DNA from 3 places in the Acetobacterium sp. KB-1 genome. Region 2 is predicted to be linked to each of the others. Evidence: a T-box and tRNA genes for the amino acid it is inferred to sense, from the RefSeq annotation. Region 2 holds a T-box; the other regions hold tRNA genes.
The links. The T-box of region 2 lies ahead of pheS (phenylalanine--tRNA ligase subunit alpha). A T-box ahead of a tRNA ligase gene usually reads a tRNA of that ligase, here a tRNA-Phe.
Positions count from the first base shown of each region.

Region 1: it encodes a tRNA-Phe, which carries the amino acid that the T-box ahead of pheS (phenylalanine--tRNA ligase subunit alpha) is inferred to sense. The anticodon was not compared.
Region 3: it encodes a tRNA-Phe, which carries the amino acid that the T-box ahead of pheS (phenylalanine--tRNA ligase subunit alpha) is inferred to sense. The anticodon was not compared.

Region 1 covers NZ_CP030040.1:1,400,945-1,405,641, reverse strand. Annotated here, with positions in the region: gene DOZ58_RS06500 (M20 family metallopeptidase) at 56-1,213, shown strand; gene DOZ58_RS06495 (class I SAM-dependent methyltransferase) at 1,229-1,972, shown strand; tRNA gene DOZ58_RS06490 (tRNA-Val) at 2,046-2,121, shown strand; tRNA gene DOZ58_RS06485 (tRNA-Asp) at 2,136-2,212, shown strand; tRNA gene DOZ58_RS06480 (tRNA-Phe) at 2,366-2,441, shown strand; tRNA gene DOZ58_RS06475 (tRNA-Gly) at 2,448-2,522, shown strand; tRNA gene DOZ58_RS06470 (tRNA-Cys) at 2,532-2,605, shown strand; rRNA gene DOZ58_RS06465 (16S ribosomal RNA) at 2,924-4,442, shown strand; tRNA gene DOZ58_RS06460 (tRNA-Ala) at 4,544-4,619, shown strand; tRNA gene DOZ58_RS06455 (tRNA-Ile) at 4,639-4,697, shown strand, end outside.
Region 2 covers NZ_CP030040.1:570,436-575,132, forward strand. Annotated here, with positions in the region: gene DOZ58_RS02680 (TrkA family potassium uptake protein) at 1-586, shown strand, start outside; gene DOZ58_RS02685 (RNA methyltransferase) at 589-1,380, shown strand; T-box leader at 1,419-1,643, shown strand; gene pheS (phenylalanine--tRNA ligase subunit alpha) at 1,712-2,734, shown strand; gene pheT (phenylalanine--tRNA ligase subunit beta) at 2,748-4,697, shown strand, end outside.
Region 3 covers NZ_CP030040.1:1,657,354-1,662,050, reverse strand. Annotated here, with positions in the region: gene DOZ58_RS07640 (cation-translocating P-type ATPase) at 1-1,678, shown strand, start outside; tRNA gene DOZ58_RS07635 (tRNA-Pro) at 1,866-1,942, shown strand; tRNA gene DOZ58_RS07630 (tRNA-Ile) at 1,962-2,038, shown strand; tRNA gene DOZ58_RS07625 (tRNA-Phe) at 2,048-2,123, shown strand; gene DOZ58_RS07620 (L-fuculose-phosphate aldolase) at 2,380-3,048, shown strand; gene DOZ58_RS18530 (amidase domain-containing protein) at 3,298-4,623, shown strand.

The sequences.
Region 1 (4,697 bases), 830 kb from region 2:
ATGATAGATTAGAGTTTGGATGGGATTAAAAAAAGAATGAAAAAGAAGGAATAAAATGCAAGATAGTGAGCGAGTAAAAAATTACGATGAAGAAGCGATCCGACTGCGGCGTGAACTCCATCAAATACCGGAAGAGGGGTTTGATTTAGCAAAAACCCAGGCTTATCTTATCAATTATCTAGTGGACCTGGGCTATCAGCCGGAAAAAGTGTGTGAGACCGGTCTGATTCTCTATATAAAAGGACAATGTGACGATGATGCCATTGCCTTTCGAGCTGATATGGATGCCCTTTGCATTCGGGAAGAAGCCGATCACGACTATGTTTCCTGTCATCCTGGATGGATGCATGCCTGCGGGCATGACGGACATATGACGATGAATTTGCTATTGGCAAAATATCTGGCCGATTTTCCCGATCAACGAAAAAGAAGTGTGCTGTTAATTTTTCAGCCGGGTGAAGAAGGGCCAGGCGGAGCGAAACCGATGATCGAGGCCGGAATCTTTGAAAAATATCCGGTTAAAGCGATCTTTGGTTATCATCTGTTTCCTTTTATTGAAGAAGGTATGCTGGCAACAAAGGCGGGGCCGATGATGGCGCAGAACAGTGAATTCTTTATAACGGTTCGTGGCATCAGCGGACATGCTGCGCAGCCGCAGCGGTCAATGGACGCGATCGTCGCAAGTGCTTCATTGATCACCTGTCTCCAGAGTATTGTCAGTCGAAATACCAATCCGATGGAGAGTGTGGTTATCTCAATTGGGTTGCTAAATGGTGGAACGCGCGTGAACGTTGTGGCCGATGAGGTCAAGCTTGGGGGAACCATCCGTTCATTTAGCAATAAAAGTCACGAGAAACTACATCGTCGGATTGAGGAAGTCGTAAAAGGGGTTGAATTAACCCATGGCTGTAATATTGAGCTGGAATTCATCGAAATGTATCCGCCAGTTATTAATAATGAACGATTATATGAGATTTATAAAGAACTGGTCCCGAGGGAAAACAGGGTTCCTTTTCGAAAAGTTATGTTGTCGGAGGATTTTTCTTATTTTCAGAGCGCAGTTCCGGGATTGTACATCGGGTTGGGAACCGGTAATGAAAAAAAAGGTTATAATAAAAACCTGCATACTTCAGATTTCAATTTTGATGAGACGGTTTTGTTAAAGGGAATGGAAGCATCACTTAAATTGATAAACTATTCAAAAAATTATTAAAACAGGAGAGTTAATATGTACGAAGAATTTGCACAGGTTTATGATGAATTGATGAAAGAAATAGATTATTCTAAATGGTCTGACTATGTACAGCGTTTATTTTTTAATAGCAAGCGTGAAATTAAAACTGTTTTGGAGTTTGGATGCGGAACGGGGAATATTACCTGCAATCTGGCCCAAATGGGGTTAAAAATGACGGCGGTGGATTTATCCGAAGCGATGCTAACGGTGGCAGATGAAAAAGCGGATCGGATGGGACTCAAAAATATTCAGTTTTATTTAGGCGATATGAGTAATTTTCAAATTAATCAAACTTTTGATGCCGTGATTTCCTGTTGTGACAGTGTCAACTATCTGCCTGATCTAGAAGCCCTGCAGCGCTTTTTCCTGAGTAGTTATGAATGTTTGGAAAGTGAAGGACTTTTGTTGTTTGATGTTAACACCGTCACTAAATATAAAAAGACCATTATGGATAATACCTATATCTATGATTTAGATGATATCTTTTGTGTTTGGGAAAATGAACCGCATTTTGCCGAAAATGCGATGCACTTCAATCTAACATTTTTTGAGAAGAACAAGAATGACACTTATAATCGTCATGAGGAGACCCAGATTCAATATTTCTATACCATTGAAGATATCCATCGGTGTTTGACAACGATTGGTTTTAAAAATATGAAGTATTATGATTTCGGAACCTTCCTGCAAGGCAGTAATGAAGGTGAACGAATTCAGGTTATTGCCGAAAAAAAATAAAAGCTAAAAATATAATAAAATAGTTGACAATTAGTTTTTACAGCCGTATAATAACACTTGTATCTCAACTGATGGTCGCATAGCTCAGCTGGGAGAGCACCTGCCTTACAAGCAGGGGGTCACAGGTTCGAGCCCTGTTGCGACCACCATTTTTTTTACAAGCGGCCTGGTAGTTCAGTTGGTTAGAATGCCAGCCTGTCACGCTGGAGGTCGAGAGTTCGAGTCTCTTCCAGGTCGCCATAAATTTTTAAGCAGAGAACCAAAAATGAATAGCAATTCATAGCTACCCCAAGGTTAATGGTCATCCAATTATTGGGTAATTAACCACGGCGTAGTAAAGTCATGTAACGGACTTTAAACGTTTAACATGGTTGTTTTATTAATTCTTTACATGCCCAAATAGCTCAGTCGGTAGAGCAGAGGACTGAAAATCCTCGTGTCGGTGGTTCAATTCCGCCTTTGGGCACCACCATCAGCGGAAGTGGCTCAGTGGTAGAGCATCGCCTTGCCAAGGCGAGGGTCGCGAGTTCAAATCTCGTCTTCCGCTCCAACTTAATAGGGCGCCATAGCCAAGTGGTAAGGCATGGGTCTGCAACACCCTCACCCCCAGTTCAAGTCTGGGTGGCGCCTCCAAAATAAAAAAAGCAAAATCAAAAAAAACTTTGTAAAACAGCTTGACAACACAGGAAAACGACGATATAATACAAAAGCTTCTTCGGTGGGGAATGATTAAAAATCACCTGAGATGCAGCGGTCATAGAAAAGAGAATAGTACCATAAAACCTGTAAAACAGCCAAAACATCCGCAAGGATGAAGGCGGCTAAAATAGAAACAGAGAGATGTACTCTTTAAAACATTAACTCGGCAGAGGATAAAGTGCACTCGGTAGAGTATAAAACACAGTTATTCATGAGACAGCATTTAAAGCCTAACGGCTTTAAATACAAACTTTTATTGAGAGTTTGATCCTGGCTCAGGACGAACGCTGGCGGTATGCTTAACACATGCAAGTCGAACGAGACAAAAGAGAAGTGCTTGCACGGATCTTTTAGAAAGTGGCGAACGGGTGAGTAACGCGTGGGTAACCTACCCTATGGAAAGGAATAGCCTCGGGAAACTGGGAGTAATGCCTTATAAGATATATTTGTCGCATGGCAGATGTATTAAACGCTCCGGTGCCATAGGATGGACCCGCGTCCCATTAGCTAGTTGGTGAGATAACAGCTCACCAAGGCGACGATGGGTAACCGGTCTGAGAGGGCGAACGGTCACACTGGAACTGAGACACGGTCCAGACTCCTACGGGAGGCAGCAGTGGGGAATATTGCGCAATGGGGGAAACCCTGACGCAGCAATACCGCGTGAGTGAAGAAGGTTTTCGGATCGTAAAGCTCTGTTATTGGGGAAGAAAAAAAGACGGTACCCAAGAAGAAAGTCCCGGCTAACTACGTGCCAGCAGCCGCGGTAATACGTAGGGGACAAGCGTTGTCCGGATTTACTGGGCGTAAAGGGCACGCAGGCGGTTTTTTAAGTCAGATGTGAAAGGTACCGGCTCAACCGGTGACATGCATTTGAAACTGAAAGACTTGAGTATTGGAGAGGCAAGTGGAATTCCTAGTGTAGCGGTGAAATGCGTAGATATTAGGAGGAACACCGGTGGCGAAGGCGGCTTGCTGGACAAATACTGACGCTGAGGTGCGAAAGCGTGGGGAGCAAACAGGATTAGATACCCTGGTAGTCCACGCCGTAAACGATGAGTGCTAGGTGTTGGGGAGACTCAGTGCCGCAGCTAACGCAATAAGCACTCCGCCTGGGGAGTACGACCGCAAGGTTGAAACTCAAAGGAATTGACGGGGACCCGCACAAGCAGCGGAGCATGTGGTTTAATTCGAAGCAACGCGAAGAACCTTACCAGGTCTTGACATCCTCTGACKARCRYAGAGATRYGYCTTTRCCTTCGGGYACAGAGAGACAGGTGGTGCATGGTTGTCGTCAGCTCGTGTCGTGAGATGTTGGGTTAAGTCCCGCAACGAGCGCAACCCCTGTGGTTAGTTGCCATCATTTAGTTGGGCACTCTAAGCAGACTGCCGTGGATAACACGGAGGAAGGTGGGGACGACGTCAAATCATCATGCCCCTTATGACCTGGGCTACACACGTGCTACAATGGTCTGAACAGAGGGCTGCGAAACCGCGAGGTGAAGCTAATCCCTTAAAACAGATCTCAGTTCGGATTGCAGGCTGCAACTCGCCTGCATGAAGTTGGAGTTGCTAGTAATCGCAGATCAGAATGCTGCGGTGAATGCGTTCCCGGGTCTTGTACACACCGCCCGTCACACCACGAGAGTTGGCAACACCCGAAGTCAGTGAGGTAACCGTAAGGAACCAGCTGCCGAAGGTGGGGTCAGTAATTGGGGTGAAGTCGTAACAAGGTAGCCGTATCGGAAGGTGCGGCTGGATCACCTCCTTTCTAGGGAATACAGGAAGTCATGGTACTATTTTCTTTTGTATGACCATTTGGTTATACAAGACASAAGCAATCAGCATAAACTTAATACGTTTTAATGTTGGGGGGGTGTAGCTCAGTTGGGAGAGCACCTGCCTTGCAAGCAGGGGGTCAGGAGTTCAAGTCTCCTCATCTCCACCAATTTTTAAAACAAACGCATGGGCTTGTAGCTCAGGTGGTTAGAGCGCACGCCTGATAAGCGTGAGGTCGGAGGTTCAA
Region 2 (4,697 bases):
TGTTGTTGTTGTTGATAAAGACGAAGAAAAGATTCAAAACATCGCGAATTTGGTAACCTATGCGGTACAGGCCGACGTGACCGATATCAATGCGCTGAAGTCGATTGGTTTGAAAAATGTAGATGCTGTTGTTGTATCCATCACTTCTGATATTAACAGCAGCATCATGGGCATTGTCAATGCTCAGGAGTTGGGGATCAGCGAGATTTATGGGAAAGCAAATAATGCTCAGCATGAAAAAGTACTGCTTAAATTAGGGGTTAAAAAAGTATTTTCCCCTGAACGTGATATGGGTGAACGGGTTGCGCACAATCTTTTTTCTGGCGATTTTATCGACATTTTAGAGCTGGATACTAATCATTCCATTGTTGAAGTGGAGTCGCTCCATGTCTGGGAAGGAAAAACATTGGAGCAACTGAACTTGAGAGAAAAACACGGATTAAATGTGATTGCCATTCGTACTCTCGATGTATTAAATGCTTCGCCCTTGGCAAGTGATCTTATTCATCCTGGCGACAAACTGATTGTTATGGGTGAAAATCGATCCATTAATGAGATCAATAAACTATCCCGAAAAGATCATTAGCAATGTTTTTAGAAATCACTTCAAAAAATAATGAGCAAATTAAATATTTACGGAAACTCAGCAGTAAATCTTTTAGAGATGCGGAAGGGGCCTTTGTAATTGAGGGAACCAAATTGTTTCAAGAAGCCGTCAAAAAAAGATTGCAATTTAAACAAGTATTTATGACAAGTGAATGGCTAAAAACAAATGATGCCTTGTTCAACGAAAGTATGATAGAGCTGGTCGATAATGGTGTGCCCATCGCAATTGTTGCGGCTTCAATTCTAACATCCGTTTCCAACTTGCAAAAACCGGAAGGGATAATCTGTACGTTACCAAAAATGAGTGTCCAGCCAGGCATCTTTAAACGATCTATTTTATTAGAAGATGTTCAGGATCCCTACAATGTTGGTAGCATTATCAGAACTGCTGATGCGGCTGGCTTTGACTGTGTTGTAACATCGAATAAAACAGCAGATATTTATAACGAGAAAGTACTTCGGGGTTCCATGGGTTCAATCTTTCACCTGCCGATTTATCAAGTTGAATCGTTGCCAGTTTATGTAAAACACTTAAAAGAGCAGCTAGTCACCATCATTGGTACCTCTTTAACTGGTAGTTCCATATGGGAGCGCGAACCCCTTACCGAATCGTTTGCTATTATTATGGGAAATGAGTCCAGGGGGATGTCGGATAAGATGAGTGAGTGCTGTGACGTTTTACTTAAAATTCCTATTTGGGGACAGGCCGAGTCGCTTAATGTTGCAACCGCAGCAGGGATCATCATGTATGACCTGATCAGAGATTTTAAATAGATTATTTTCAGAACAGCATTAAACAAAAACTAAATAAATTATCAACAATGATAGAGCGAGTAAATAAATATTGAATTTTACAGAGAATAAATCCCAGGCTGAGAGATTTTGTGTTTAAATTTATTGAAGTTCCCTCTGGAGTTTTAGACGTGAACGTCATCTTTTGATGACCTTTAGCTTCTAACGTTAATTGCGTTAAAATTTTGAGTGAATACATAGAGTATTAATTTAAGGTGGTACCGCGGAATAATTTCGTCCTTTTTAGAAGGACGATTTTTTTAGTTAAATGATTAAAAAAGAACACTTAATAAGATAAAAAAGGGAGAATAAAATGGAGTTAGAACTCAAACAACTAAGAGATCGCTGTTTGGCTGATCTTAATGCTGTTGAAGAATTAAAAACGTTGGATAATGTGAGAATAAAGTACTTGGGCAAAAAAGGGGCACTGACCATCGCCCTTAAGGGAATGGGTAAGCTTTCCAACGAAGAGCGTCCAATAATTGGAAAATTGGCCAATGAAATACGGGAAGAAATTGAGAATAATATTTCAGCCCAGAAGCAGTCGCTTGAACAAAAGGAAATCGAAGCTCAGATCAAAGAAGAAAGCATCGATGTGTCCCTGCCGGGAAAAAAGCATCAAGTCGGAAATCTTCACCCGCTTACCACAACCGTTAATGAACTCAAGGAAATCTTTCTGGGGATGGGATTTTCCATTGCCGAAGGTCCGGAAATTGAATGGGCTAAATATAATTTTGACTACCTCAATGTTCCTCAGGATCACTCCGCTAGAGACTTGCAGGATACTTTTTATTATGAGGACGAGATTGTCCTGCGAACCCAGACCTCACCAGTACAGGTACGGGTTATGCAGCAGCAGAAGCCACCGTTGCGGGTTATCTCACCAGGCCGAGTTTATCGTAGCGACGAAATAGATGCCACCCATTCGCCAGTTTTCCATCAAATGGAAGGTTTGGTCATCGACAAAGGGATTACCATGAGCGATCTCAAAGGAACCCTGGATTTATTTGCTAAAAAACTCTTTGGCGAACAGACCAAGACAAAATTCCGGCCCCACCAGTTTTATTTCACCGAACCAAGCGCGGAGATGGATGTCACCTGCTTTAAATGCGGTGGTGTCGGCTGCAAGGTTTGTAGCAACACCGGTTGGATTGAGATTCTTGGCTGCGGCATGGTTCACCCCAACGTTTTGCGGTTCTGTGGCATTGATCCCGAGCAGTACAGTGGCTTTGCCTTTGGGATGGGACTGGATCGAATAACGATGATCAAATATGGCATTAACGATCTGCGTTTATTATTTGAAAATGACTTGCGTTTTTTAGCGCAATTTAAATAGGAGGAACTATAACATGCTCGTTTCACTGAATTGGTTAAAAGAATTTGTTGATATAAAAATACCCCCTTATGATTTTGGCGAGGCTCTGACCATGTCGGGTACAAAAGTCGAAACATTAACGGTTGTTGCTGAAAATGTAATTAATATTTTTACTGGAAAAATCACCAAAATTGAACCTCATCCCAATGCCGATAAGCTAATTGTCTGTACGGTGGATATGGGAACTGACGAACGGGTGATTATTACGGCCGCTAAAAACGTCTTTGAAGGCGCGATCGTTCCGATTGCTGTTGATGGCGCTGTGATTGCCAATGGCACCAAAATCGGTACCAATGATTTTCGAGGACTGCTTTCACACGGGATGTTTTGCTCCATTGAAGAACTCGGTATGAACACCGATTTATTTTCCAAAGAAATCATGGAAGGGATTCTAATTCTCCCAGAAAATACCCCCCTGGGAATGGACGCCAGGGAACTGCTGTGGCTGGATGATGTGATCATTGATGTCGAATTGACGGCTAACCGCTCGGACTGCCAGTCCATCATCGGCATCGCCCGGGAGGCGTCAGCAACCCTGGATCTGCCGATGGCCGGTTTTACTACTTACTCTGCTATCGAAAGCTCAAATCAAATTGCTAATTATTTGTCGGTAAAGATTGAAGATCTGGCTTGTCCTCGTTATGTAGCCAAGATGCTAAAGGTAAAAAAAATTGAAGCATCACCGCTGTGGATGCAGATTAAGCTTCTAAACAGCGGAGTTCGTCCAATTAACAATATTGTTGACGTCACCAATTACGTAATGCTCGAACTGGGCCAACCACTTCATGCCTTTGATTATCATAGTCTCCAGTCCAAGGAAATTGTGATTAAAACTACGACTGATAAAAAAATGATTACTCTTGATGATCAAGAGCGGGCCATTGATAAAACCATGTTGATGATCACAAACGGTAAGGAACCGGTGGCGATTGCCGGTGTAATGGGCGGAGAAAATTCAGAAATAACTGAAAAAACCAGCCTTATTGTTCTGGAGTCTGCCAACTTTAACAAAAGCAGTGTGCGTTTAACAGCCAAGCAACTGGGTCTTAGAACCGAGGCATCGTCACGTTTTGAAAAAGGCGTTGATCCTGAATTAGCAGGTATTGCCGCCCTGCGAGCAACTCATTTACTCTTAGAAATCGGCGCTTGTGAAGTCATTGAAGGGCTGATTGATGTTTATCCGAGTGTTGTATCCTTAAAAAAAGTCATCCTGGATGTTAATTGGTTCAATGCCTTTGTCGGTATTTCGCTCTCAAAGGATGAAATTTCAAAAATACTGGCCCGTTTATTCTTTAAGGTCGAATCAATCGACGATCATATTCTGGCAGTTGAGGTTCCTAGTTATCGGATGGATATTGAACTTAAAGAAGATCTGGCTGAAGAAGTGGTCCGGATTTTTGGCTACGATATGATCCCCGGTACCATTATGGGAGGCGAAACCATGGTAGGGGGTAAAACACCAGTTCAAAAATTTGAAGACGCCCTTAAAAACATCCTGGTCGGTCAGGGGTATTATGAAACACTAACATCCTCTTTCACCAGTGAAAAACGCCTTCAAGGGCTGAATTCACAGCTCGAAGACAACCTCATCCCGCTGATTAATCCATTGGGAGAAGAAAACAGTATTATGCGCCATACCCTCATCGGACATCAATTGGAAGTGATTTCACTAAACTATAATCGAAAAAATCCGTTTGGTCGTTTTTTTGAATTGGCAAATACCTATCGCAAAAATTTTAATCCCGGGGAGTTGCCCATAGAAGAACAGAAACTAGTAATGAGTAGCTATGGTAATGAGGATTATTTTGACTTAAAAGGAGTTGTCGAGCTATTACTTAAGCAGTGCGGAATCAAATATCCGGAATTTATTGCCGGCGGATCAGATTTCTTCCATCCCGGACGAAAAGCTGAAGTTTTCGTAGAT
Region 3 (4,697 bases), 1.1 Mb from region 2:
TTTGCCACTACAGGTGAGTGTAACCGGGACGGTGGCGGCCTTGATTGGGATGATCCCGGCGGGGTTGGTGCTCCTAACCAGTGTGGCTCTGGCGGTTGGGGTCGTTAGACTGGGGCACCACCAGACTTTGGTGCAGGAACTCTATTGTATTGAGACGCTGGCTCGGGTGGATGTCCTTTGCTTAGATAAAACCGGTACCATCACGGAAGGGAACATGGAAGTCCTGTCAATGGAAACCATTTGTCATGACAAAAATCCCGTTCAGGCGATCAGGGCTTTAATTGCTAATCTAAAAGATGACAATGCCACCTATCGGGCGCTTAGCGAAAGCTGTCAAGGGGAGGCCCCAAAATGGCTTTGCGAGCGGGTCATTCCATTTTCGTCGGAACGGAAGTGGAGCGGCGCTTTTTTTGCGGAACAGGGTACTTTTGTGATCGGCGCGCCGGAGTTTGTTTTAAAAGAGCGTTACGATGAAATTAAGGAAAAGGTTGAGCACTATGCCAGCGAAGGTAACCGGGTTTTAATGCTGGGGTATGCTAAAGAACCCTTTAAAGAAGATGGCAGCCTGCCAGAAAATATCAAAACCATCGCTCTGCTGCCGATGGGGGATAAAATTCGTCATGAAGCCAAGAAAACGTTGGAGTTTTTTAGAAACCAGGGCGTTGATATCAAGGTAATCTCTGGCGATAACCCGATCACCGTATCTCAGGTGGCACATCGGGCGGGACTGCTGGATTGGGATAATTTTGTCGATGCGTCGACGCTCACAGAAGATGAAGATGTTCACAAGGCTGCCCAGATCTATTCGGTTTTTGGCCGGGTAAGCCCAGGACAAAAACGACTTTTGATTGAAGCCCTTAAAAATCAGGGCCATACCGTAGCGATGACCGGGGATGGGGTCAATGATGTTTTGGCCTTACGAGAAGCGGATTGCAGCATTGCTATGGCCGAAGGGAGTGATGCGGTGCGCCAAGTATCCCAACTGGTCTTGTTGGATTCCAACTTTGCTAGCTTTACCCGGGTTTTGATGGAAGGGCGTCGGGTCATTAACAACATTACCCGTGCGGCATCGCTGTTTTTAGTGAAGACGATGTTTTCCCTGATGCTGGCCGTTATTGTGATCATTGCCAATGAGGCCTATCCCTTTGTGCCGATTCAACTGACCTTAATCAGTGCGTTGACTATTGGTGCGCCTTCTGTTTTTCTGGCTTTGGAGCCGAATAAAAACCGGATCACCGGAAATTTTTTAGAAAAGGTTTTAAAAAAATCGTTGCCGGGTGCTTTGACGGTGGTGTTTAATGTTGTGTTAATTATGATTGTTGGTTCCTATCTGGCATTGGATCACCAGCAGATTTCGACGCTGGCAGTGATTTCCACTGGTTTAATTGGTCTGGTTATTCTTTTTCGGGTCAGTCAACCTCTGGATAATAAGCGGTGGGCGTTATTTTTTACGATGACCGTTTCATTCCTATGCTGTGTCTTGTTTTTGGAAGACTTCTTTTTCCTGGTGCCGATTCAGGATTTCCTGCCAGCGATGTTGATTGTTTTGGGAATTACGATCCTTGATATCTATCCCTTATTGCGGATTTTTAGCTGGATCGTTGATCAGATTGAAAGGCTTCTCAATCGTCACCAAAAAGAAAAAAGGATGGCTAAAGCGACCGTATTAGAAAAATAGTAAAGCTAAAGCTTTTTTCACAAAAGGATCAGAAATCTGATTCTTTTGTGAAAAAAAGACTTGCATTCATGTATTTGATCGTGCTATAATAAGCAAGTCGTCAAAGATAAGCTTTATCTGAAAGAACAAAGATAAAATAAAGATTGACAACAGATTGATAAACATCTATAATAGTCAAGTATTGTATCGAGGTGTAGCGCAGTTTGGTAGCGCACATGGTTTGGGACCATGGGGCCGGAGGTTCGAATCCTCTCACCTCGACCATTTTTTTTAAATTACTTGGGGGCCTTTAGCTCAGTTGGTTAGAGCAACCGGCTCATAACCGGTAGGTCCGGGGTTCGAGCCCCTGAAGGCCCACCATATTTTTTTGCCCAGATAGCTCAGTCGGTAGAGCAGGGGACTGAAAATCCCCGTGTCGGTGGTTCGATTCCGCCTCTGGGCACCACCACTTAAAGAATAACAGCGAAAGCTGTTTTTTTTTGGTTAGAAATAGGTAAACATAAATAAACCTTAATCGCTATTGAGAAAAACGAAGAAATATTATAAAGTATAGAAATGACATCAGTAATATAAAAATACTTTTGTATCCTGAAATAACCTCAGAAACAGTCGGATGTGAAACGTTTTTTAAATGGAGAGCGGCTATTATACGAGTATCGATCGTAGACTTAAGTATTGTTATTAAAATTCAGGAGGATAAAATGATCTTACAAAAAGAACGAGAAGATGTGGTGCGTTATTGTCAAAAGCTGATTGAAGCAGGGTTAACGAAGGGAACCGGTGGCAATATCAGCATTTATAATCGGGAACAAAGGCTGATGGCAATCAGTCCTAGTGGCATTGATTACTTTGAAACAGAGCCGGAGGATGTTGTGGTTATCGATATCGATGGAAAGCATGTGGACGGAAAAAGAAAACCATCAAGCGAGCATGAGCTGCACCGCATTTTCTATGTGAAACGTGATGACATCGATGCAGTTGTTCATACGCACTCCGTTTATTCAACAGTACTGGCCACGCTTGAAGAGGGCTTGCCTGCCTCAAGCTACCTGATTGCGTTAGCGGGGTTGGATGTACGCTGTGCCGACTATGCGACCTTTGGTACTATGGAATTGGCGCAACTTACCTTTAAGGCCATGGTCGATCGTTATGCAGTATTGATGGCTAATCATGGTCTACTGGCTGGTGGTAAAGATATTCTAAATGCCTTTAATATTGCCGAAGAGATTGAACACTGTGCGGAAGTTTATGTCAAGGCCCGATCAATCGGAACGCCGGTGATTCTCAGTGAAGAAGAAATGACAAAAATGATTAGCATCTTTAATAAATCTTACGGACAAAAAACGACAAAAGCTGACTTAGACAAATAAAAAAAAGCTGCGAGTAACTCTTACTCGCAGCTTTTTTTACTGTCCCTGGCGACTAGCGCCGGGAAATTAAAAGGAACTCGGCGGCAAACTTGCAATCTGACAAACAACAATCGCTAACACAAATGAGTAGAAAGAGGGGAATGTTTGAGAAAAATCTAACCCGTGAGAAGGTTAATTTTCATTATCCGTTCACATAAAAAACACATTGTAGATATATAATTGTTACAAATGGTGAAGAGGTGCGAAAAAATGAAAAGAGTAATGAAAAGATCAAAGAAATCCATAAAGCGCAAACGGAGACGGACGATGATTGGCCTGGTGCTGATGTCCCTCATGGCAATGGGCGTTGTTTGCGTGGGTGTCATGGCAAATTCATACTCGATCACCACCAGCACAGAAAGCATCTTTGAAGCGAAAAACAAGAATAGTGATGCTAAAAAAGTAGGCGGCGATATAATAATTCGTGATAGTGATGAAACACTCGATGATGCTATGCTTGAGCCGATTCGCGACTATTTTAAAACTTATTTTAAGGCCCTGGCCAATCTGGAATCAGAAGATATCACCGCGATGTTTGTGGATTCGTTTAGCGAAAACGCCTGGATCAATCAAGCGTCTATGGATTATCTGATTCAATTAAGACAAAGCCAGAGTAATGATCTTAAGATGACGGATTATCAATGTGGGCTGACCGTCACCAGTATCAGTGAAGGATATGGTGAGATTGAAGTGGTTTTAGTAGAAGATCACCATATCAATTTCGCTTTTATTTCCAATGTTGATTCCTATAGTTCCGGGATTGCCCATACCTTTTATCTGAGCGAAACTAAAGATGGTTACGCGATCTCAGAGCATTACAAAGAAGAAGACAGTTTTTTGATGTTGGAAGAAGCCATCGCAGACAGCGATGAAAATCCTCAGGATGTGGCAGATCAACTTCTCGGTGAAGCCCTGGCTGTTATTGAAGAATTATCCCGGGAAAAAGACGACTTTAATATGGAAAACGGCGATAGTTGGACCAACTCCACCGATCACAGCTATGATGCTGAGGCAGCAGTGGATTATGCCATGACCTGGGTTGATCCCATTGAAGTCTTGCGTAACGAGGACTATGGCGTTTATGACAATTATGGTGGCAATTGCAATAACTACATCTCCCAAGCGCTTTTTGCCGGCGGCATCCCCATGGATAGTGATGGCTATAATAATACCCAATGGAAGTGGTATGGTGAAGAAGTGGATGATGAGGATGGCTCAGACTGGGGGCGAAGTCCGGCCTGGACGGGGGTAGCGGAGTTTTACACCTATGCCAGTGAAAATGAAGGGTATGGACTGGCAGCACTGGTGGATGAGAATGTTTTTTCCGGTTCGATGGGTGACGTCTTACAATATGGACATAACGGTGACTGGCTTCATTCGGTTATTATTAGCGATGTAATAAACGACGATGACGGCAACATGGCAGATTATCTCATTAATTCAAACACCACGGATCGCATAAACTATCCGGCCAGTGCCTATGGCTATTCGGAATTACGACTGATTAAAGTTTTGGGTTGGAATGACGGCGATTAGTTGAAGCAGATTTTAGTATCTGTATTTTTCTTCCTAATTTATGAATTAAATACGATATGTAGATGCGAGTTGGA